DNA from 3 places in the Anaerobacillus sp. ABD4_527 genome. Region 1 is predicted to be linked to each of the others. Evidence: a T-box and tRNA genes for the amino acid it is inferred to sense, from the RefSeq annotation. Region 1 holds a T-box; the other regions hold tRNA genes.

What was found. The T-box of region 1 lies ahead of leuS (leucine--tRNA ligase). A T-box ahead of a tRNA ligase gene usually reads a tRNA of that ligase, here a tRNA-Leu.
Positions count from the first base shown of each region.
Region 2: it has a tRNA-Leu gene. The T-box ahead of leuS (leucine--tRNA ligase) is inferred to sense a tRNA for this amino acid. The anticodon was not compared.
Region 3: it has a tRNA-Leu gene. The T-box ahead of leuS (leucine--tRNA ligase) is inferred to sense a tRNA for this amino acid. The anticodon was not compared.

Region 1 is NZ_JBSWXZ010000001.1:1,455,320-1,463,177, reverse strand. Features, by position in the region: gene ACXAHI_RS07700 (lysophospholipase) at 1-761, shown strand, start outside; gene ACXAHI_RS07695 (tetraprenyl-beta-curcumene synthase family protein) at 781-1,851, shown strand; gene ACXAHI_RS07690 (hypothetical protein) at 1,919-2,218, shown strand; gene mnmM (tRNA 5-(aminomethyl)-2-thiouridylate-methyltransferase MnmM) at 2,245-2,817, opposite strand; gene mnmL (tRNA modification radical SAM protein MnmL/YtqA) at 2,814-3,779, opposite strand; gene ACXAHI_RS07675 (hypothetical protein) at 3,929-4,141, shown strand; T-box leader at 4,284-4,513, shown strand; gene leuS (leucine--tRNA ligase) at 4,571-6,985, shown strand; gene ACXAHI_RS07665 (rhodanese-like domain-containing protein) at 7,240-7,548, shown strand; gene ACXAHI_RS07660 (rhodanese-like domain-containing protein) at 7,576-7,858, shown strand, end outside.
Region 2 is NZ_JBSWXZ010000001.1:776,446-784,303, reverse strand. Features, by position in the region: gene ACXAHI_RS04095 (D-alanyl-D-alanine carboxypeptidase family protein) at 1-78, shown strand, start outside; gene ACXAHI_RS04090 (NAD(P)/FAD-dependent oxidoreductase) at 126-1,040, opposite strand; gene ACXAHI_RS04085 (5' nucleotidase, NT5C type) at 1,051-1,584, opposite strand; gene ACXAHI_RS04080 (hypothetical protein) at 1,647-1,787, opposite strand; gene ACXAHI_RS04075 (YjcZ family sporulation protein) at 1,996-2,154, opposite strand; gene ACXAHI_RS04070 (alanine/glycine:cation symporter family protein) at 2,261-3,640, opposite strand; gene ACXAHI_RS04065 (spore coat protein) at 3,765-4,022, opposite strand; gene ACXAHI_RS04060 (hypothetical protein) at 4,036-4,221, opposite strand; gene kynU (kynureninase) at 4,285-5,586, opposite strand; tRNA gene ACXAHI_RS04050 (tRNA-Leu) at 5,730-5,814, shown strand; tRNA gene ACXAHI_RS04045 (tRNA-Arg) at 5,823-5,899, shown strand; tRNA gene ACXAHI_RS04040 (tRNA-Pro) at 5,922-5,998, shown strand; tRNA gene ACXAHI_RS04035 (tRNA-Met) at 6,010-6,086, shown strand; tRNA gene ACXAHI_RS04030 (tRNA-Tyr) at 6,101-6,185, shown strand; tRNA gene ACXAHI_RS04025 (tRNA-Gln) at 6,190-6,264, shown strand; tRNA gene ACXAHI_RS04020 (tRNA-Gly) at 6,269-6,342, shown strand; tRNA gene ACXAHI_RS04015 (tRNA-Arg) at 6,426-6,499, shown strand; ZMP/ZTP riboswitch at 6,680-6,762, shown strand; gene ACXAHI_RS04010 (bifunctional 5,10-methylenetetrahydrofolate dehydrogenase/5,10-methenyltetrahydrofolate cyclohydrolase) at 6,802-7,647, shown strand; gene ACXAHI_RS04005 (SDR family oxidoreductase) at 7,774-7,858, shown strand, end outside.
Region 3 is NZ_JBSWXZ010000001.1:481,006-488,863, reverse strand. Features, by position in the region: gene ACXAHI_RS02605 (Hsp20/alpha crystallin family protein) at 1-196, shown strand, start outside; gene trxB (thioredoxin-disulfide reductase) at 228-1,169, opposite strand; gene ACXAHI_RS02595 (YuzB family protein) at 1,368-1,604, shown strand; gene ACXAHI_RS02590 (hypothetical protein) at 1,809-2,030, opposite strand; gene ACXAHI_RS02585 (YpjP family protein) at 2,078-2,728, opposite strand; gene ACXAHI_RS02580 (transporter) at 2,857-3,192, opposite strand; tRNA gene ACXAHI_RS02575 (tRNA-Glu) at 3,432-3,506, opposite strand; tRNA gene ACXAHI_RS02570 (tRNA-Gly) at 3,514-3,587, opposite strand; tRNA gene ACXAHI_RS02565 (tRNA-Ser) at 3,591-3,683, opposite strand; tRNA gene ACXAHI_RS02560 (tRNA-Ala) at 3,688-3,763, opposite strand; tRNA gene ACXAHI_RS02555 (tRNA-Arg) at 3,773-3,849, opposite strand; tRNA gene ACXAHI_RS02550 (tRNA-Leu) at 3,868-3,952, opposite strand; tRNA gene ACXAHI_RS02545 (tRNA-Thr) at 3,958-4,033, opposite strand; tRNA gene ACXAHI_RS02540 (tRNA-Val) at 4,057-4,132, opposite strand; gene ACXAHI_RS02535 (hypothetical protein) at 4,309-4,467, opposite strand; gene ACXAHI_RS02530 (NRDE family protein) at 4,595-5,350, opposite strand; gene trhO (oxygen-dependent tRNA uridine(34) hydroxylase TrhO) at 5,426-6,307, opposite strand; gene kapB (kinase-associated lipoprotein KapB) at 6,385-6,777, opposite strand; gene ACXAHI_RS02515 (cell wall hydrolase) at 6,850-7,458, opposite strand; gene ACXAHI_RS02510 (acyl-CoA dehydrogenase family protein) at 7,587-7,858, opposite strand, start outside.

The DNA of each region.
Region 1 (7,858 bases):
ACGGAGCTGGGGAGCATCACGGCCGTTATGATTGGCTTGTTTCCAAATGGTTGGATGAAAGGTTTCATGTGGTTTTAGGGGATTTGCCTGGGCAAGGTGAAAGTTCGAGGAGAAGAGGTCATATCGATTCATTCGATCAATATATCGAAACGATTGAAAAGTGGGTTAAAGCAGCACATGAATTTCAACTGCCTGTCTTTTTACTTGGGCATAGTATGGGTGGGCTTGCTGTTATCCGTACTATTATGGAGAAAGAGCTTTCGTTATCAGGCGTTATCCTGTCATCTCCTTGTGTTGGACTTGTTAATCCACCGAAGAAAAGCATGGATCTCGTATCCAAAATGTTAAACCCGATCGTTCCTTCGCTTCGGTTAAATTCACAGCTTGAGCCTGGACTTGCAACTAGGAACAAAGATTTCCATGTAAGAGATCTTGAAGATCCGCTTATTGTGAAAAAAGTATCAGTAAGATGGTATCGAGAATTAGTGAAAGCAATGAGGATAGCAAACGAAGGCGCCAAAGCTTTCTCAGATCTCCCCCTTCTATTAGTACAGGCCGGTGATGATCGTATCGTAGATAAAAAGTCAGTGAGGTCATGGTTCGATCGAATCCCTTCAACCGATAAGTCATATAAAGAATGGGAAAATTTCTACCATGAAGTATTCAATGAACCAGAGCGTGAAATTGTTTTTAGGTCCGCATTGTCATTTGCACAACTGAGACTCGATCTGTTGGAAGATATTGGTGTGGAATTAAACTGACGATTAGGGGGGGAGTTTATTGAATGTACCTACTCAACCATGGACGTTGATGTTAAACATTTACAAACGTGTGTTACCGAGAGTGCACAAAGAGCTGAGTGAGTGGAAGGAATTTGCCGAACGAATTCCGAACAAAGAACTTCGAACGCAGGCGATCGCTAGTATTGATTCCAAAACTTTTCACTGTGAAGGTGGGGCCATCTATGGGTTGCTCGCCGGAGATAATATTGATCAATCGATTAAATTCGTAGCCGCCTATCAAACAATAAGTGATTATCTCGATAATTTATGTGATAGGAGCACTTCGCTTAACCCTGAAGATTTCAGTGCTCTTCACGAATCGATGATCCACGCACTTTCTCCTAAATTAGAGCTGACGTACAATTATTATCGCTATAGAGAAGAGCAAGACGATGGCGGTTATCTTAAAGCGTTAGTGAAGACATGTCAGGATGTGGTAAGAGACCTTCCTAATTTTGAGGAAGTTCAGCCTGCGCTCCTTGAACTATGTCGATACTACTGTGACTTGCAAATACATAAGCACGTGATAGAGGAAGAACGTGTTCCAAGGTTAGAGAAATGGTTCAACTCGAATAAAGAAAAGCTACCAGATATGTCTTGGCATGAGTTTTCTGCATGTGCCGGCTCGACCCTCGGCATCTTTTGTCTCGTTTCTTATTCACTTGGTGGAACGATGCCAAAAGGTAGTACAGATCGTATTAAGAAAGGTTATTTTCCATGGGTCCAGGGTCTTCATATTATGCTTGACTATTTTATTGATCAGGAAGAGGATCGTGTTGGTGGAGATCTAAACTTTTGTTTTTATTATCAAGACAATGATGAACTCGCAGCACGTGTAGGGCATTTTATTAAAGAAGCAGATAAGAGTGTGAAAAACCTTCCACATTCGAACTTCCACCGCCTGATTAATAGAGGACTCCTTGGAATTTATCTTGCAGATAAAAAAGTCATGAGACAGAAAGATGTACGGTCGCTTGCTAGAAAAATCATCCAACAAGGTGGGAAGTCGAGTTTGTTTTTCTATTTTAATGGGTGGGTATATAGAAGGATCCATAAGGCTTCTCAGTAAAAAAGGTATAAAAAACGTCTCTTCGTGAGAAAAGTAACCTATAGAAACTTGAAAGGGGACTTCCACAATGAAGAAACGGTATTACGTAGCGGTTGGATCTGGTGAAATTTTAGAAGACCAAGGGGCTTCATCCTATAATTTTGAGATAGATGCTGATGAAGAAGATGTTTTTCATTTAAGTGAACTGTTTGATTTAGCTGATACAGATAGTCGGTTATCACTCTATCGAGCACATGTGCCTACAAATTATCATGAAGATAAGAATAATCATGATTACGATGATCATCTTCAACAGATCTACAGAAAGATCCATGAGCTTGGAACAGAGCGTACAAGAGAGCATATTGAATCGATGGGAATTCTATAAACCAATAGGGACAGCTCAAGCTGCCCCTATGTTTTGCTTATTGCGAGTACATATGGTGGGTTGTTCTTTTGGTTTATAAAACCATATCGTAATACTTGGTAATCACGTTGGTCTAATTCAGATGTGAATTTAAGTACAGCGTCGCTTTCTTTTTTACCTTCTGGATGACCAGAGTAAACGACTACGATCAACAGTCCACCACGTTTTAGTAGTTCTAATATAGAAGAAACGGCTTCTAGCGTATCCTTCGGGTTGGTTACGATCGATTTATCACCACCTGGAAGGTATCCAAGGTTAAAGATCGCTGCTGTGACTTGTCCTTTATCTTTCTCTTCGATGGTGTTTAATACTTGAGCATGGCTGTTGTGAATCAAGTTTACTTGTGAGAAGTGCCCTTCTTTTTCGAGGCGCGCTTTCGTAGCTAGCAATGCTTCCTCTTGGATGTCATACCCATATACCTTACCTTCTTCACCTACACGTTCTGCAAGATAGAGCGTATCGTGTCCGTTCCCGCATGTTCCATCTATGGCGATGCTACCTTTTTCAAGGACGGAATCCAACAGTGTTCTCGTGAAGGGGAGTATCCTTTGTAGTGTCATGTTGTTACCTTTCCTCCTGTTGCGAATTTTCCTTGCCAGGTGTCTCTACGGTTCATTTCATCTCTTATCGCGTTTAATACACCGAACTTATTCGTACTCCACATTGGACCGATCAACAGCTCTGCAGGACCATCCCCAGTTATCCTGTGGATCACCATGTCTTCTGGAATTACTTCTAACTGATCGACTACCAAGTTCACATAAGTATCACGGTCTAAGAAATCGAGCATGCCTTTCTCATACTGCTTAACCATAGCTGTGTTACGCAAAAGGTGTAACAGGTGAATTTTGATTCCTTGTACATCTAATTTTGATACCGCTCTTGCAGTTTCCATCATCATTTCGGGTGTTTCTCCAGGCAAACCGTTTATGATATGTGAAACGACGTTTATATTACGCTTCCTTAATTTTTCTACCCCTTCTACATAGCATTCAAAATCGTGTGCTCTATTGATCAGATCACCTGTATGGTCATGTACTGTTTGTAATCCTAACTCCACCATTAAAAATGTCCGCTCGTTTAGTTCAGCTAAATAGTCCACTACATCATCCGGAAGGCAGTCTGGTCGCGTTGCGATCGAAAGACCAACCACGCCCTCCTGTTGTAATATGACTTCATACTTTTCACGAAGTTCGTTAACTGGTGCGTAAGTATTGGTGAACGCTTGGAAGTAGCCGAGGTACTTCGCATCTTTCCACTTCTTAGCACGAGTACGGTCTTTTATCGTATTAAACTGTGTGACGAGGTCATCTCGTCGATCACCTGCAAAGTCACCAGAGCCACTAACACTGCAAAACGTACAACCTCCGTGTGCAACTTTCCCATCTCTGTTTGGACAATCGAACCCTCCATCTAAAGGTACTTTAAATACCTTATGACCGAATGTCTGACGTAGGAATTGATTGAACGAGTAGTAACGCATGTCAGATCCAAAGTGGTCGGGAAGATGGTTTATTTTCATAATTGGAGCAACTCCTCTTTCGAACGGCGTCCGTCCAGAATAATAATCAAATTTTATCACTTTCAAAAGGCATCTCCAAACCTTTTTAAATGTTTGGGAATATCTGGGTCGTGGTAAAGATTACTATACTCAGATTAAGAGGTGATCGTATGAAGGATAATGAGAAGCGTCATAAAAAAGGTGAAACGAATAATCCAGAACAGCTTCCAGATCAAGAGCGAAATCAGCTCGATGAAGATGTTTCTGAAATGAATGTAGACCCTATTCCACTTGAAGACCTGAAAGAAGAGCAAAAAGAAGAAAAAAATAAACCGAAGTCGAAAGATGACTCAGCTAGTCAAAAGAAATATAGAGAAGGATAACGCACCCAAAGTGGTGCGTTTTACCTTGTTTAGATTTCTTTTTTCCTAATGTATAAACCCCTTTGTGACGGTCTAAAATGATAATGTTCTTGACAATTTTCTGAAGTATTCATACAATACAAACTATATACTGAGATTAAACTGAAAGATTATGATGAGGAATAGTAATAAAGCTTCTATTTTAAGAGAGTTAACGGGTGGTGAAAGTTAACATAGAAACTTTGTGAACTCGCCTTTGAATCGGAATCCTGAAAGATAGTAGGGTGCCCCGTCCGCCTGCGTTAAAGGTTTTAAGTGAGTGCGATTTAGCACTAATCCGGGTGGTACCGCGGGTGATTGTGAATAACAGATTCTCAACCTCTCGTCCCTGTTTATAGACAGGGATGGGAGGTTTTTTATTTTATGGATAGTTGGAAGGAGAGAGCTAGCATGTCTTTTGATCACAAATCGATCGAAAAGAAATGGCAACACTATTGGGAACAGAATAAAACGTTTAAAACGACTGAAGAAGCAGAGGGAGAAAAAGTTTATTTTCTCGATATGTTTCCATATCCATCAGGTGCAGGTCTGCACGTAGGGCATCCAGAAGGATACACAGCTACAGATATATTGTCACGTATGAAACGAATGCAAGGGTACAACGTATTGCATCCGATCGGTTGGGATGCGTTTGGTCTCCCAGCAGAGCAGTATGCTCTTGATACAGGGAATAATCCACGTGAATTCACTCAGCAAAACATCAACACGTTCCGTCGTCAAATCAAGGAACTTGGATTCTCGTATGATTGGGATAGAGAAGTTAATACGACCGATCCAAACTACTATAAATGGACACAGTGGATTTTCACAAAGCTATATGAAAAAGGTCTTGCTTACGTAGATGAAGTTGCTGTGAACTGGTGTCCAGCTCTAGGAACGGTTCTCGCTAATGAAGAAGTCATCGATGGTAAAAGTGAGAGAGGTGGACACCCGGTAGTACGTAAGCCAATGAAACAGTGGGTGTTGAAAATCACGGAGTACGCAGACCGCTTGCTAGAAGATCTTGAAGACCTCGACTGGTCTGACAGTATAAAAGAGATGCAGCGCAATTGGATCGGCAAGTCAGAAGGTGCTGAAGTAACGTTTGAAATCGACGGACATGATGAATCGATCGATGTCTTTACGACTCGTCCTGATACACTGTTCGGAGCAACGTATATGGTTCTAGCGCCAGAACATCCTCTAGTGGATATTATTTCAACTGATTCTGAAGCTGCAAAAGTAAAAGACTATCGTTCAAGTGTGCAAACGAAGAGTGATCTTGAGCGTACAGAACTTTCGAAAGAAAAAACAGGCGTCTTCACGGGGGCATATGCAATCAATCCGATCAACAACGAGAAGCTTCCGATCTGGGTCGCAGACTATGTTCTAATGAGCTATGGTACGGGAGCTATCATGGCGGTTCCTGCTCATGATGAGCGTGACTACGAGTTCGCAACAGCTTTCGACCTACCGATAAAAGAAGTTGTAGCAGGTGGAGATATTTCGAAAGAAGCTTACACGGAAGAAGGGGAGCATGTTAATTCAGACTTCCTGAACGGACTTGATAAAACAGAAGCGATCGCTAAGAGTATCCAGTGGCTTGAAGAAAAGAACAAAGGTAAGAAAAAAACAACATATAGACTTAGAGATTGGTTGTTCAGCCGTCAACGTTATTGGGGAGAACCAATTCCAATCATCCATTGGGAAGACGGAACGATGAGTGCTGTTCCTGAACAAGATCTTCCAGTCACACTACCTGAAACAACAGAGATCAAGCCTTCAGGAACGGGAGAATCTCCACTTGCTAACATTGAGGATTGGTTAAATGTAGTTGATCCAAAGACTGGTATGAAAGGTCGCCGTGAAACAAATACCATGCCTCAATGGGCGGGAAGCTGCTGGTATTATCTTCGTTACATCGATCCAGACAATGATGAGATGTTGGCAGATCCAAAGAAACTTGAAAACTGGCTTCCTGTAGACATGTATATTGGAGGAGCGGAGCATGCTGTTCTTCACTTGCTATACGCTCGTTTCTGGCATAAAGTACTTTACGACATTGGCGTCGTTCCAACGAAAGAGCCGTTCCAGCGTCTACGAAATCAAGGGATGATCCTTGGTGAAAACAATGAGAAGATGAGTAAATCTAAGGGGAATGTCGTTAACCCTGATGAGATTGTTGAAACGCATGGAGCAGACACACTTCGCCTTTACGAAATGTTTATGGGACCATTCGAAGGTTCTATCGCATGGTCAAGCAATGGATTAGACGGTGCTAGAAGATTCCTTGATCGTGTGTGGCGCTTATACGGTGAAGGTGACCTTTCAAAAAGCTCGATCTCAAAAGAAGCATCTGAGGAAGGTCTAGAGCGTGTTTATCACGAGACCGTAAAAAAAGTTACAGAAGACTTCGAGGGCTTGCGTTTTAATACGGCGATCTCTCAAATGATGGTCTTCGTAAACGAAGCGTATAAGCAAGATTCTTTACCCTTCAATTTGATGGAAGGTTTTGTTAAGCTTCTATCACCAGTAGCTCCTCATCTTACAGAAGAATTATGGGAGGCGCTTGGTCACTCTGATACACTCGCTTATGCAAGCTGGCCAACGTTTGATGAAAACAAGCTGACTGTTGATGAAGTAGAGATCGTCGTGCAAGTAAATGGAAAGTTACGTGCTAAGATATCGATCCCTGCAGAAGCATCTCGAGAAGAGATGCAAGACATCGCCATGTCTCACGAGAAGATCGAAGGACAGCTCGAAGGAAAAACGATTCGTAAAGTAATTGCTGTTCCTGGAAAGCTTGTGAATATTGTAGCTAACTAAGTTATTAAAGGAAATCAATGAAGCTAGAGGTCAAAAAGACCTCTGGCTTTTTTGATCTATAAAGGTATCGAACCAAACACTCTTTCTAGTTAAAAATAATAGTATGGGTTATGTCTGTGACATGGTATCACTAGGAACATCTTGTTCAAAAGCTTGCCAGATTGATTTCTTGAATTAAAGATAAAAATGATGTAGGATTGTTTTGGTGAAGAAACCATTCAATGAAAACAATCGTTCAGGAAGGAGTATGTTAAATGAGTAATGAAGTTAAGACGATTACACCTGAAGAGGTTCAAGAGCTACTAAATGAGGGGAAAAACGTATCGCTAATCGACGTTCGTGAGGATGAAGAGGTAGCAGAAGGAAAAATTCCTGTGGCTAAACATATTCGTCTTGGTACTATTCCTGAACGACTTGATGAAATCAACAAAAACGAAGAGCACATCATGATTTGTCGCTCAGGAAGACGAAGCGAGCATGCATGTGAATATTTACAAGAAGCAGGATATGAAGTGAAGAATATGGTAGGCGGTATGATGAAGTGGGAGGGTGAAGTAAAGTAACCCTCCTAAGAAAAGGAGAGAATCCAGATGACACTATGGGGCATGGCTATCGCTGTTGCGGCAATAACGATTGGGTTATGGAAAATCGTTCATCCCTATACGTATTTAAAGCCGATCAATGTTGATCCCTTTGATGATGATAAATACTGCTTGATCGATGTAAGAGATTACATTCTTTCGCACCGTACACCGTATGAGAAAGCAAAGAATATCCCACTTTCTTATCTCGGTAGACAGACAAGGGAAAATGATGTTTGTGATAAAGAAATCGTTGTTCTTGCAGAAGACCGCAAGGCTGCAAGGATGGCTG
Region 2 (7,858 bases), 680 kb from region 1:
ATGTTTATGGTTATGTTACTTGCTTTAATCATGAGCAAGAAATCTTCTCACCGTAGAAGATCACGATCGTTTCCTTAATCGCATCGAAAAGCCTGCAGTGCTACCTGCAGGCTTTTTCATATTGTTCATGTTGTACTTTCTAAATAAAGAGATAAACTTTTTACAGCGGTCATGCCCTGACCTGTAGCAGACGATATACTCGACAATAGAGGTCGCGTACAGACATCGCCTACCGCATAAACGAAAGGTAACGATGTCTGACCTGTCTTATCGCACATAAGATAGCCTTCTTCATCTGCTTCTAAACTGTCTAAGAAAAGACGTGTGTTTGGTTCTACACCAATTCTAATAAAAACACCGTTTACTTGACTTTGATACGTTTGATGCTTTCTGACATAGAATAATTGCTTTTTCGAGCTATCGATCTTTGTTACTACGGAATCTGTTAAGACGTCGATCGAAGGGTGTGCTAATACCGGATCCCTGAATTCATTTCTAGCCCTAAACGTAGTGGAGCGATGAATCAATTGAACAGTCGCACCTGCTTCTGCAAGAAGAAGAGCACCTTCAAAAGCTCGGTCGCCACCTCCGATGACTGCTACTTTCTTTCCTTTAAAGCGATCTCGGTCTCTCGTCGCAGAATACACTTCATTTCGGTCGATCATTTCCTGCTCGCCAGGTATGTTGAGCTTCTTAGGGGATGAACCAGTCGCGATAACTAATGATTGAAAGGCGTATGTGTGAGACGTGGTGTGCAATAATTTGTTGATAAAATCAATCTTTTCGATCGCCACATCCGTACTTAGCTCACAACCCAAAGTTTTTACATGGTCGACTAATTGTTCTTGTAGTGCGACACCACTTTCCAACATGACAGCTGGATAATCAATGATTTTATTGTTGATCGAAAGGAGCTGCCCTCCTAGTTCTTTATTGGATTCTAACAACACATGATCCAGTCCTAAGCGCTTGGCCCATATAGCTGCAGAAATGCCTGCAGGTCCTCCTCCGATTATGATGAGATCTTTTTTATGGAGCAACTTTTTTTCCTCACTTTCTAACAGAAAGCCAATTCTCGAATTCAAGCCAACTTTTTACACGCGGAACGTCAACATCTTTGTTGTACGGGTAATCCATGGCGATCGCCGTTCTACCAGTGTTTCGAAATGCTTCAAGGTTGTGGGGGGCATCGTCTAGTAGCAAGTCTCCGCGAATCATCTCTTTACGATGAGTAAAGATTAGGTTTCTTTTACCGATAAAGGGAAGGTGCTTTTCAACCCATAATTCTTTTTCAGTGTATGCGTATGTACGGCTACTCGTAACGATCAAGAGCTCATAGCGTGAAGATAACCTCTCAAGCACTTCGATTGCGTTGGGGAGAGGAGTCAAAGAAAGAAACAAGCCTGGCTCGTCCAGATAATCATATATCTTTACACCACATTCTTCTTTAACGTAATCCTCTGATCTCCAGCATTGAAGCTTTTCAACATTTAAATTATCTTCGTAGTCACGGTTGTAGCGTTTATGCCATTCAGTCATTAAATCGCATATAACTGAATCCATATCGATTAATAACGTTTTCAAACTCTTCACTTCCTTATGCCTCGTTCTCATTAATCATATCAGTCCTTTGTATACCTTACAATTTATATAAAAAAGACAGGAAGTAATCCTGTCTTCCAAGCTTGTAGAGAAACGTCATTAATCGGTGTGCACCCGATGCCGTAGTCGATGACGATCGCATGCTTTCCGCGGACGAACGTCCAAGCCCGAGGTGAAACCCACACCCCGGTCTCGGCCGCCCGTTCTACCGCAGGAGTCCGCGATCGTCTCTCCTACTTGATGAAGTTTAATCAAAAACGAATCTTCCGCCCAATGGTTTAACAGACAAGTAACGTTAATTAAAACGGAGATGAGATGATCGTCTACTCTCATCGCAACACCGAGACTTTTTCTACAATCTAAGAAGACAGGAGCGAATCCTGTCTTCGTTTTTTAATATTTTACAAAAGCTGCGCCAACGATGATGAGTAAGATAAACAGTACGACGATTAAGGCAAAGCCGCTGCCGTTGTTACAACAATAGTAAGGCATACTTGCTCCTGCCACCTGGTTGTATGGCTCATTTGGATATGGTGCATTTCCATAATTCATAGTTGTGATCCCCCTTAGTATCTCTTGCCCTATCACTATATGTATCCGTCTATAAATGATGTGGGCAAGAGCGGAGGGAAGGGGCAGTTTTTAGAAAAGTACCCAACTAGCCACTGAACGTATTGTCCTTACTACGTTGCTGTAAGAAGTTGTTTCGGTAGTCATCTGTAAGTTCTTTAACTTCCTTACTGAGGAATAAGATGGCGATGACGTTAGGGATAACAAAGAGTGCTAACGTGAGATCAACTAGTTCCCATACGAACTGAAGGCCACCGATTGCTCCGACAAATACGGCACAAATATAAACCACCCTCATCACTTTAGAAGCTTTAGACCCGTATAGGTATTCTGCTTGTTTCTCTCCATAGAAGATCAGGACACCGATGGTACTAATGACAAAGATGAGAAGAAGGGAGGAAACGAAAATTGGGCCCCACGTTTCTCCCATCAAGCCAGCAAATGCGTCAGAGACCATATCCGATGCATTCGAAGGTTTTACATCCTTCCACGCTCCAGATACGAGAACGGTGAAAGCAGTAATTGTGCAAAGAACGATCGTATCAATAAAGACACTAAATATTCCCCATAGTCCTTGACGGCTAGGGTGTGGTGTGTGTGCAGCGGAGTGTGCGATCGAAGCAGTTCCCATCCCAGCTTCGTTTGAATATAGTCCTCTCGCAAGACCCCAGCGGACTGCTGCAGCGAACCCAGCACCAGCAAAGCCACCTGCTGCAGAGATCGGTTGGAATGCATGAACAAAAATCAGCTTCATCACTTCAGGGAACTGGTCGATGTTGATTACCATTACACCGATAGCGCCTCCAATGTAAGTTAGGATCATAAACGGTACAATTTTCTCAGCAACAGATCCTATTCTTATAATTCCTCCAAACACTACGATTGAAATAAGAATCATTAGAATGATACCCGTCAACCAGGTAGGGAGACCGAATGATCCTTCTGTTAATGTAGAGATCGAGTTTGTTTGAACCATGACACCCGGTATAATTTCAATCATCAGACCGAATGCAAAGAGCCATGATGCGAATTTCCAGTTAAGTCCTTTACGTATGTAATACATTGGTCCGCCGACATAGACGCCATCTTTGTTTTTTTCTCGATACTTGATACCCAATACGATCTCAGAGTATTTCGTCGACATCCCGATGATGGCAACAACCCACATCCAAAAGATCGCGCCTGGTCCGCCGAACGCAATCGCAACCGGTACGCCAACAATGTTTGTAGCTCCCGCAGTAGATGCCAGAGCAGAGGTGAAAGCCTGAAATGGTGAGATCGTCCCATCACCTTTATCTTTTTCGAAAATTTTACCGATCGTATGTTTCAAGGTGTGGGGGAAGAATATGATCTGAAAAAAGCCGAGTCGGATGGTTAAAAAAAGTCCTCCGCCTAAAAGTAAAATCATCATCGGATAGCCCCATATGAATCCGGAGAACTCCGAGATCGCATTAAGAATCGTTTCCATTCTAATCGCTCCCTACGAATATAGTGTATAACTTTAATATCCAAAAATAGGGAACGTGAAACTTTAATAAGATAGAAGTCTAGAAAACGATAAAAAAAACAGCCGGTTTGACCCGACTGTTTTTTTATTGTGGCTGTTGGCCGTTAAGCTGGTTCTTAACGTGCTGTACTTCTTGCATCTGCGCAGGTGCTGCTGGCTGATAGTACCCTTTTTGCTTCGCATAATGATAAAGATTATACTGCCTTTGTTCATCAGTATCTCTTATTTGTTGAAGCGTCTGACGCAGCTGCTCGTTGTCACATTGTGAAATAACACCGCCATAGTTGATCAGGCTTCCATTTAGAGCTGACAAGTAATCGTTGACCATATCCTTCTCATTCATTACGTTCTCCTCCTTAACCTAAAAAAGACATAAGCTGTTGTTTTGTATTTCTTGCATCTTGCGCATCTTTTTGCAGCATTTGCTTTAGTTCAGGACAAGTACAAGTTTGGGCATACGTATCAAGTTTATTTGCCAGCGTGTCGTGACCACCGATCATGTGGCGAAGGTTTTGCAACTCCAATTCATTCAACTGTTCCATAAAAGTCCCTCCTTCTATTGAATCAATCTTAATATTGAATGTTGAGGGACTTTTTATACGTGTTTACGCGATGATGTTTCGATTGTTGGTGAATTGCTCATACTCTTTAGTAGCCATGATTTCTTCTAATATATGTACAACGTTCCACACATCTTCAAACGACGTATATAAGGAGATCGGTGCAAGACGAATGACGTTTGGAGCTCGAAAGTCAGGAATCACGCCTTTGTTTTTTAACGCTTTGCAAATTCTAGCAGCTTCATTGTGTTCTATACAAACATGGCCACCACGGCGATGGTCCTCTGCAGGGTTAGCTAATGTGAAGCCAAAGCGATTCAGTTTTAAAGCAGTTAACTCCATTAAGTACTTCGTGAGCGTTAACGACTTTTCTCGAATTTGTTCAATGCCGGCTTCAGAAAAAATTTCTAACGAACCAATCAATGAAGCCATACTGAAAATATGAGGTGTCCCGATTTGGAATGCTCCAGCGGTTTGTGCATGATCAAGGTCATGACTCATATCGAATTGAACGTCTTTCTTCGAGCTGAACCAACCTGCAAGACCTGGTTTCTTTCCTAGGTGTTTTTCATGAACATAAAGACCGCCGACACCACCAGGTCCACTATTTAAATATTTGTACGTGCACCATACCGCGAAGTCAACACCCCAATCGTGTAAGTGATGTGGGATAACACCGATGGAATGCGCAAGATCAAACCCTATTATGATGTCTTTATCGTTTGCTGCTCGCGTTATTTTTTTGATGTCGAGTAATTGACCGCTACGATACAAGACAGAAGGGAGGAGGACTAGTGCGACTTCGCTTGTCATCTCCTTAATAATGTCGTCTTCATCGATCGTACGACCATCTGAACTTTGCACTTGAATAAGGTGTTCATCTGGTGATAATCCGTGAAGCTCTAGCTGTGCTTTTATTGCATATATATCTGATGGGAAAGTGAGTGAATCAGCGATGATCTTCGTTTTCTTATCACTTGGCTTGTAAAACGTTGTTAGCATTTGATGGAGGTTAGTGGTGATCGAACCTGTTGTGATCGTTTCATCTTCTTTTGCTCCGATAAGGGGTGCAGTCATCTTGCCAAGCATTTCTGCCATATAAAACCATGGTTGCTCCGCGTCTGTCCAACCATTGATTCCATGCGTTTTCCAATCGTCAATCGATTGGAGTAGAGAAGCTTCAGCTCGTTTTGAGAGAAGGCCAAGTGAATTGCCATCCATGTAAATGGAATGATCCGGAGTATAAAACTCATGTTTGAAGTGGCGTAGAGGGTCTTTTTCGTCTAGCTCTTTTGCATAATAAATGGACTGTGGTACACTCAATTTACTCAGCTCCTTTAGTATCATAATCGTATGGTAAAGAATGAGAAGCTGTCAACGCTTACATCGCCCGATATGAAAAAACTAAATGTTTTTTTGAAATAATGATTGACGGGTTTTGGGTACGGGTGTTATTATATTAATTGTCGCTGAAATGAAAGAAACCACATGCGGGTGTGGCGGAATTGGCAGACGCGCTAGACTTAGGATCTAGTGTCTTACGACGTGGGGGTTCGAGTCCCTTCACCCGCACCAGAATAGATGCGCCCGTAGCTCAATTGGATAGAGCGTCTGACTACGGATCAGAAGGTTAGGGGTTCGACTCCTCTCGGGCGCGCCATTACATAACATAGCGATGAAATCGGGAAGTAGCTCAGCTTGGCAGAGCACTTGGTTTGGGACCAAGGGGTCGCAGGTTCAAATCCTGTCTTCCCGACCATCACATAGCGTGGCGGTGTAGCTCAGCTGGCTAGAGCGTACGGTTCATACCCGTGAGGTCGGGGGTTCGATCCCCTCCGCCGCTACCATATAATTAAATAGTGGAGGGGTAGCGAAGTGGCTAAACGCGGCGGACTGTAAATCCGCTCCCTCAGGGTTCGGCGGTTCGAATCCGTCCCCCTCCACCATCTTTGGGCTATAGCCAAGCGGTAAGGCAACGGATTTTGATTCCGTCATGCGCTGGTTCGAATCCAGCTAGCCCAGCCATTTTGCGGGTGTAGTTTAGTGGTAAAACCTCAGCCTTCCAAGCTGATGTCGTGGGTTCGATTCCCATCACCCGCTCCATTACATAATTTTAATTAAGACTTTTCCAAGAATGGAAAACGTGGTATACTAACTTTCAGTTATCGTATCACACATACTACCATGCGCCTTTAGCTCAGCTGGATAGAGCAACAGCCTTCTAAGCTGTGGGTCAGAGGTTCGAATCCTCTAAGGCGCGTATCTCAAAACCTCTGAGTGGTTACACCACTCGGAGGTTTTATTTTGTGAGCTAAGAGAATGACGAGGAGTTCAAAAGGCGAACATTCACGCAAAAAATGAACCTATTATTAATTTCTACGTAAATTCGCACGCATCTCTCTTGATTTTCCCGCTTAATGTGCTACTATATCCGTAGAAACCTTATTGCAGTAACTGACGACAAATGTGGAAGTAACCACAAGGGAGCTGTAATGAATAAAGCCGGTCGTCTGGGCGAAGAAATAGTGATATTTCTTAACACTGTCTAGGAGGAATCAGTTCATGTCAGAATCCAAATTATTAGATGGAAAAGCAGTCGCAAATCGTGTGAAAGAACAGCTTAAAGAAAGAGTGGAAGCACTTAAAACACAAGGTGTTACGCCCAGCCTCGCAACGATTCTTGTTGGAGATGATCCTTCCTCTGAAACATATGTGCGAATGAAGGGAAATGCATGTGAACGTATAGGAATCGTATCAAAAAAGATTCATCTGCCAGAGGAAACAACCACCGAAACGTTGCTTGAAACCATAGAAGAACTGAACCGCGATGATTCTGTCCATGGTATTTTGCTTCAGCATCCTGTGCCGTCTCAAATCGACGAACGCCTTGCATTTGAGACGATCGCGATCGAGAAAGACGTCGATGGGGTGACGAGTGAAGGGTACGGACAGACTGCTCTAGGGTTTGGTACATACCCATCTTGTACACCTGCAGCAATTATGAAGATTATGGAAGACTATGACATCAATCCTGAAGGTAAGCATGCGGTCGTCGTAGGAAGAAGTCCTATCCTTGGAAAGCCCGTTGGTGCTCTTCTTTTAAATGAAAATGCTACAGTCACAACGTGTCATTCGAGAACTGTTAATTTGGCAACTCATGTTAGACAAGCTGACATCGTAGTTGCTGCCGTAGGAAAGCCAGAGTTCATCAAGGGTGAATGGATCAAAGAAGGAGCGATCGTCCTCGATGCTGGTTACAATAAAGGCAATATTGGTGATGTCGAATACGAAACAGCAAAAGACAGGGCGTCTGCGATTACTCCTGTTCCAGGAGGCGTTGGTCCTGTTACGATCGCGATGTTATTAAAACATACGGTAGATGCTGCAGAAAAATCTGTAACTAGCTAACGAAAAACTCGGGTATGACCCCGAGTTTTTTTATGTAGGAAAGCACATTTCATGAGCATTTTACTAATTGGTTTGGGAATACTGTGTTAGTCTCGTAATGAAAGATCATTAGTGAAGGGAGCATGAATAATGAAATTAGAAGGTAAAGTTGTACTCGTTACAGGCGCAAGCAGCGGAATAGGTGAAGCGATCGCACGTCATTTAGCAGATG
Region 3 (7,858 bases), 970 kb from region 1:
TCAAGAAGAACGGAATGATAAACAAAAGTACTATAAACAGGAAAGAGCGTATTCGAGTACTAGCAGATTGATCAAACTGCCCTATTCCTTTTCAATGAAGAATGTGAAGGGGAAATATGAGAACGGTATCCTCGAAATCATGATACCTAAGAAAGACCGTATAAAAGATACCATAAACTATTTAGATATCGAATAAAAAACGGAGGGGAATCCCCTCCGTTTCTTAATTACATGCTCCAATCGATGAAAGCATTTCCTTCAAGGAATCTTTCACAATCCATCGCTGCCATACACCCAGTGCCTGCTGCTGTAATTGCCTGCCTGTAAGTAAAATCTTGCACGTCTCCACACGCGAATACACCTGGAAGGTTCGTACGAGTAGTTCCTGGTTCAACATTGATGTAGCCTTTGTCATCCATGTCTATTTTTCCTTCAAGAAAATCAGTGTTTGGCTTATGACCGATCGCTACAAAGATTCCATCTGTCTCAATCGTTTCTTCATTTCCTGAATCACTTTCTTTTACTCTAATACCGCTTACTTTCTTTCCATCTGAAACAACTTCAACAGGGGAGTAGTTAAGCTTCCATGTGATCTTTTCATTATTACGCGCTCTTTCTTGCATGATTTTTGATGCTCTAAGTTCGTTTCTTCGATGAAGAATTGTAACTTCCGAAGCGAACTTAGTAAGGAAAGTGGCTTCCTCCATCGCAGAGTCTCCTCCGCCAACAACAACAATCTTCTTATTTCTAAAGAAGAACCCATCACACGTAGCGCAAGTGCTTACACCTCTACCCATATTCTCGGATTCTCCTGGTATTCCAAGTAACTTTGCGGAAGCACCAGTCGAAATCAATACCGCATCTGCTTCTACATCACCAAGCGTATCGGTCTTTAAAGTATAAGGTCGTTTTGAAAAATCGATATCCTTAACCCAACCTCTTTCAATTCGAGCACCGAAGCGTAACGCTTGTTTCTTCATGTTTTCCATTAATTCTGGGCCAAGTATTCCATCTGCGAAGCCAGGAAAATTTTCTACATCTGTCGTTAAGGTCAACTGACCACCTGGCTCTGGTCCTTCAATAACGAGAGGCTCCATATTTGCTCTTGCTAAATAAATTGCAGCTGTTAAACCTGCTGGTCCCGTTCCTACGATTACTGGTTTATTCATAATGACCCTCCTCAATAAGCTTCATTATTTTATTTTTCCTTATTTTAAAGAAATAAACCCTCTATACGCATTTAGTATATCGTATTTACTGAATATTGCTTATTATTCTGCTCAGTTGCAAAAGGTTGTTCATTACCATTCCTTCTTGATAAAATGAACAAGTGTAGAACTTGCAATCAGCATTGAGGTGATAATAGCATGAATCCTATCGTTGAGTTTTGTATGAGTAACCTATCAAGCGGTTCACATAAAGCGATGGAAATACTTGAAAAAGACCATGATCTAGATGTATTAGAATATTCTTGTCTAGGACATTGTACGTTATGTAGTCAGGAGATGTATTGTCTCGTTAACGGAGAGCGCGTTACTGCTACATCTTCAGATGAACTCGTACGTAACGTATATCAATTTATTGAAGAAAATCCTATGTTTTAATTTAAGTTTGGTCTGGGCATAGTATTGAGTGACACCTAAAAGGAGGATTGCTCAATGAAAAGTCGCAATGGCTACGATCCCAAAACAGGGGCTCAGGGTACTAAAAGCGGTGAGGATGCTCTCCAAATGAATAAAAAAAGAGGCCCGCAACAAGCGCGCCCTAAAAAGAAGTAATACGGCGCTGCTCAACTGAGCAGCGTTTACTTATGCGATTCTAAAACGATACAAAAACCAGAAGTCTTCTATCGGCGACTCACCACTCGCAATGATATGATGCTCCCCTTCGTCATCAACTGTTATCCAATTCTCTTCATCATCCTGATAGGCAGGATAAAAATTTCCTTTTTTAAATAATTTCCGTTCATTTTCAGTACCTGTTAAAGGATCTTCTTCAAATACGTCTCTTATACACTGAACGAGTTCCATCTCTATTCATTCCCTTCCAATCAAACAGAAACACCCCGCATGCCTCATTACGAGAGCCATTTTGGCGGAGTGTTTTTATCCCAATAAATCTTCCCAACTTCATGATGCTCACTGAAATTATCTTTTTCGTCGTGATAATGAAAGTTAAACCAGTATCCATCCTGAGGTGGATGGTCTCTTCTCACATGAAACCTCATCAAGTCATTCCCTGTTTTCTCGTTGTACACGTGCATGATACGTTCACCATAACCACCAGATGGATTATCAGTCAAACGAAGTGAACGAACGAAATCTACATCTAATTCTTCGACTTTAGATGTAATCACCTCGTTTACTTTCGGAACGATCAAATTTATGTAATCAGACCCAACACGGTTAGCAATCGTGTCGCCAAACTTTCTTATTCCTAATTCTTCAGTTTGTAGTGAAGCATAGGTAATGAATTCTTCTACTACCTCAGATGACGAAGATCGTTCTGCAATCTCAGGCCAACGTAGAGGCTCAATCTCAACTTCTTCAAATGATAATTGAGGAGGCTCGTCCGTTTCAACCACGTGTGAAACGTCTTTTTGGTAGTTAGCTTCAGTCTTTTGTCCAGGTTTAAGATCTTGTAAATACTCTGTTGGTATAACTGTACCAAGCGTAATAACAGCAATGAATGCTACAAAAAGCTTTCTTGACCATAACGGAAAGCGCAATCGTCTACACCTGACTTTCTCAAATAAAAGATTTCTTACATTGTCCCATGAAGACGATGAAAATGCCAGATAATTTTTTAACTATTCTGTTACATGTTTTGAGCGCTTCGTTAAAAGCGCTCATCCACTCAACAAGTAAACATTTCAATGCGATTAAGATCTATTCCTGTATATACCCATCTTCTTCCCGTCCATCGAAATCCAGATACAGATCTTCTGCCAACAAAAACAGGCCAGAACCAGAAGCGATTTCCACCTTTCATCCATATATACGTGTAGCGGTATAAACATCCTCTAATTGCAAACGGATCTACGGCTTGTGTTCCTGCCTGTGCTGACATAGGCATCTGTGGTGTTGTTGATGGCGGACTAGAAGGTGGCTGCATCACTGGCTGCTGTTGACGAGGAGCCTCATAGGTATGAATGTGGTATTCGATGTGTTCATGCTCTTCACTATACATCATTTCCATCCCTTCTCACTTGATATAGACACTGTATGCCCTTCTTAGGTGAGAGGTTCATTTGGACAACAAAAAAAGCACCTCTTTGAGTGTGCTGTCGCTTCATAATCAAATAAAATTATTATAAGAAATGGTGACCCGTACGGGATTCCGACGCGTTAGCTAGTCCTGCTGATTTCTCTTCTTCGAGAGAACTTCTGCAGGGGAACCCTTGGGTGAGAAGCCCGTAAGCTTCTTTGAAATGGTGACCCGTACGGGATTCGAACCCGTGTTACCGCCGTGAAAGGGCGGTGTCTTAACCGCTTGACCAACGGGCCACTAAATTGGAGCGGGTGATGGGAATCGAACCCACGACATCAGCTTGGAAGGCTGAGGTTTTACCACTAAACTACACCCGCAAATGGCGGAGGAAGAGGGATTCGAACCCCCGCGGGCCGTTAAGCCCCTGTCGGTTTTCAAGACCGATCCCTTCAGCCAGACTTGGGTATTCCTCCAATATGGTGGAGCCTAGCGGGATCGAACCGCTGACCTCCTGCGTGCAAGGCAGGCGCTCTCCCAGCTGAGCTAAGGCCCCAAGTATGTATGGCGCGCCCGAGAGGAGTCGAACCCCTAACCTTCTGATCCGTAGTCAGACGCTCTATCCAATTGAGCTACGGGCGCATATCTATATGATTCTAATGGTGCGGGTGAAGGGACTCGAACCCCCACGTCGTAAGACACTAGATCCTAAGTCTAGCGCGTCTGCCAATTCCGCCACACCCGCGTGTGTGGTGCCGGCCAGAGGACTTGAACCCCCAACCTACTGATTACAAGTCAGTTGCTCTACCAATTGAGCTAGACCGGCGAAGTATTTTTATAGAGAAAAAATGGTGGAGGATGACGGGCTCGAACCGCCGACCCTCTGCTTGTAAGGCAGATGCTCTCCCAGCTGAGCTAATCCTCCAAATAAACAGCGACCTCTATATTATATAACTACTTGTCCATTCACGTCAACACTTTTTTTCAAGAACATTGTGTCGAAAAACGTTGTTTATGAGGACAAGATTTATATTATCAATTATCTTACTAGATTGCAATAGTTTTTTTACATAAAAAAAGCAAGGGATATAATCCCCCTGCTTATACTGATGTTTGAACAAGAGTTTTATTTTTCTTTGGAGGCGCACTGCGTTCAGGATATTTCTTGGCTACCACTTCAACATCTACCTTACGATACTCTCGAATATTAGAGGCTTCCCTTAGTAGCTGATCTTCAACATAGTGACGCTTTCGTTTCAATAAAACCCCTCCTCATACTTAGTAACCCCTAGTTACCCTCTTTAGACCAATCATAAACCTGGTCTTTATTACCATATATAAGCTGGTAATGATAGGTAGGATATAATGTATTCCTCTAGAGCACGTATTATGAACGGTCGATTGAAAAATGAAACTTGTTTATTTTTTCACCAGTAGCTTTTTCAAGGAACGTCACTTCTCCTTCGTTAGAGACCATCACGATCGTTTGTGCTCTAGTACCATACTTTTCAGATGTAATATAGATAGGTGACAAAAGTCTTTCCCATTCTAGCGGGATACCTGTGTTTGGAAGATCTTTATCTGGTGCCGGTTCAGCATGATCAAGTAGTTTGAACAGCTGATCAGAGTCAATCTCTTCTGTTTGGTCAAGATAATCTGATAGTTCTCTCTTGATTCGATCCACTTTGGGCCAGCTTGTATTCAACAGGTGATTACTTACAGCATGAATGCCTGACTCAACTTTCCTAACCTCATCCTCACGATTTGAATAGTAAAAGAACTCATTTGCACTACCCACAAACAAGTTGAAACCATTGTAGTGATCTCTTTGTTCCTGCACACTCTTTAAATAATCGTATGGATGAATAGACTGCGTGAGAAATTTGACTGGTAGTTCCCCTCTTGACCGCTCCTTTCGTTCTTCATTAGGCTCTCGATAATTTGTCAATGCAGCAATGTTACCCTCTGTCGTAACACCAAGCCATGTACCTTTTGCTCTTAGGTCTCTTCCAGCTAAAAGGTTAGTATAATCAGCCCAATAATGAGCCCTTTCAGTGGGTCGTTCGTAGAATTCATCTCGATTAGCAATTAAAATGAATGGATATTTTGGATTAACATCGATTGCAACTGCGATTAAACACATACGATTTCCGCCTTCCGATAAGCAGAGGAGCACAGTGTTAACCACTGTGCTCCTTCAACCCTTTATTGTATCAACTTAACCAGCACAAGATGATGAACAGTAACGTTGTTGTGAGTCCAAGCACTCATCACAAACGATGTGTAGTTTATCACACTCTACATTTGCGCAGTTAATGTAAGTGTCTGCATGTGTGCCGCAATGATAGCATGTTCCAACTACCTTAGCATCATCCGTTTGATTTACATCAACAGCTAAGCGATCGTCAAACACAAAACACTTACCATCAAAATATTTCCCCTGTACATCTGGGTCTTTGCCATATGTTACGATTCCACCATGAAGCTGAGATACATCATTAAAACCTTTTTTCTTCAAATACCCGGAAAACTTTTCACAACGAATCCCGCCTGTACAATAAGTGAGGACTTTTTTGTCCTTTTGATCTGATAAGTTCTCTTCGATCCACTCAGGTAATTCACGAAACGCTTTTATATTCGGTCGAATTGCATTTCTGAAGTGACCGATATCATATTCATAGTCATTTCTTGCATCAATAACAATAACATCATCTTGTTCGAGTGCATTCATAAACTCTTTTGGCTCGAGATAATTTCCCGTAAGCTCATTTGGATCGATATCCTCATCAAGACGGAGTGATACGATCTCATTTCTAGCTCGTACGTGCATTTTTTTAAACGTGTGAGCTTCCGCTTCATCGACCTTAAACTCAATGTCAGAAAAACGTGGATCGTTTCTTAACTCTTGCATGTATTGCTCAGTGTATTCTTTTGGTCCTGAGACGGTACCATTTATGCCTTCTTTACCTACGAGTATTCTACCTTTTAAGTCTAGAGACTTACAGAATTTCAAATGCTTTCTAGCAAAATACTCGGGATCTTCAATTTCTACATACTTATAATATAACAGCACTTGATATGCTGAAGCTTCTGATTGCAAGTCAAAAACCACCTTCTGCGTATTCTAAAATCAGTATTAAATCTTACCTGATTTATGATGTGATGTAAAGATGATCCTCACGATGTAAAGTAATCATCCTTTAGTTTTTCCAACTCGATTAAAGAAGCCTCTGCCCATCTCCCACCTTCGTGTTTTAGTTCATTAACTTGTGTGTCTACCGCTTCCTTTAAGGATTCGAGGTAACCCGGGATTTCTTCATCATAGTGGTTGATCGCGGAAATAGGGACAAGCGCTTTTTCGTATTGTGATAGCGCCTTACGCTGGTGAAATAATGGCACGTCGAGCTGCTTCGGGTTGTGCAGGTCCCCTTGTGTTGGGTGCTTGATGACCGCAAGAACCTTTACGACTGCTTTGGGAGATTTCACATCGACGATCTCTCCAATATATCTCCCTGTTTTATAACCTGCTGTAACGATTTCACCTTGTTTAAATGACTTTTTATCTGCCATGATGTCTTCACTCCTTCACCAATGCTTTTACAACCTGATGATATCACAAAATCCTCCAGGGTCTGGAGGATTTCATCTTGTGAATACATGTTTTCCAATTGTCTTAATGACATGTCTGCTTCGAATCCAATCATCAGTGGCTGTTTTTGGATTATAGTAAAACAAAGCCCCTGAGCTTGGATCTTCACCTTTTAATGCTTCATATGCTGCAAGGTACGCCTTTTTTCCAGGTTTCTTGCTATATTGACCGTCAGATACTGCTGTATATGCTCCACTCTGGAAGATAACTTCTTTGATCGAATTAGGAAACTTTGATGAACGAACACGGTTTAGCGTTACAGCCGCAACTGCCACTTTCCCTTCGAACGATTCTCCTCTAGCTTCACCGTTGATCAATCGTGCTAGCATTTCAACTTCTTTTACAGAGTATTTTTTTACTGATAATTGGTCACCTTTTACTTCTTTTACATCATTCATATTATTAATAGGTAGGTTCATTCGTAATGCTACCTGGTGCTTTGTTTCTGGATCAGGTTTTGTCTCTTTAGGAGTATCTAATGCTCGAGTAGGCAGTTTCGTTTCTGCTTTAACCGAAGTAACTGCTTCAACCTGATGTGATTGATAAGAGATCAGATTTATGAAAAGAGTCATAATCATTAACAATGATACATGTTTTTTCACTTCGCCTCACCCTTCCTATCTCTCAAAATCGTCACAGTTAGAAAGGTTAGAGCATATTCATCATCATTTCAATAGGAAATCGAAGGCCTTATTTCCAGAAAACCTTACAACATGAAACTTATTCCACCTTATTTAAGCTCACTATTTGCTAATACTTGCAACGTTAATTCGTCACTAGGTGGATTATGGAGTCCCGCTCGTACGTCTCTATATAAACGTTCAATCTTGTTCTTTTTCATTAAACTTCTACCACCGATTATCCTCATAGAAAGGTCGACTACGTCGATCGCCGCATTTACTGCTTGATGTTTCGCAGCGAATAGCTGTGACTGCATCTTCATTCGCTCTTCAGGATACTTATCCCATTGATCGGCAACAGAATATAGAAAATGGCGTGCAC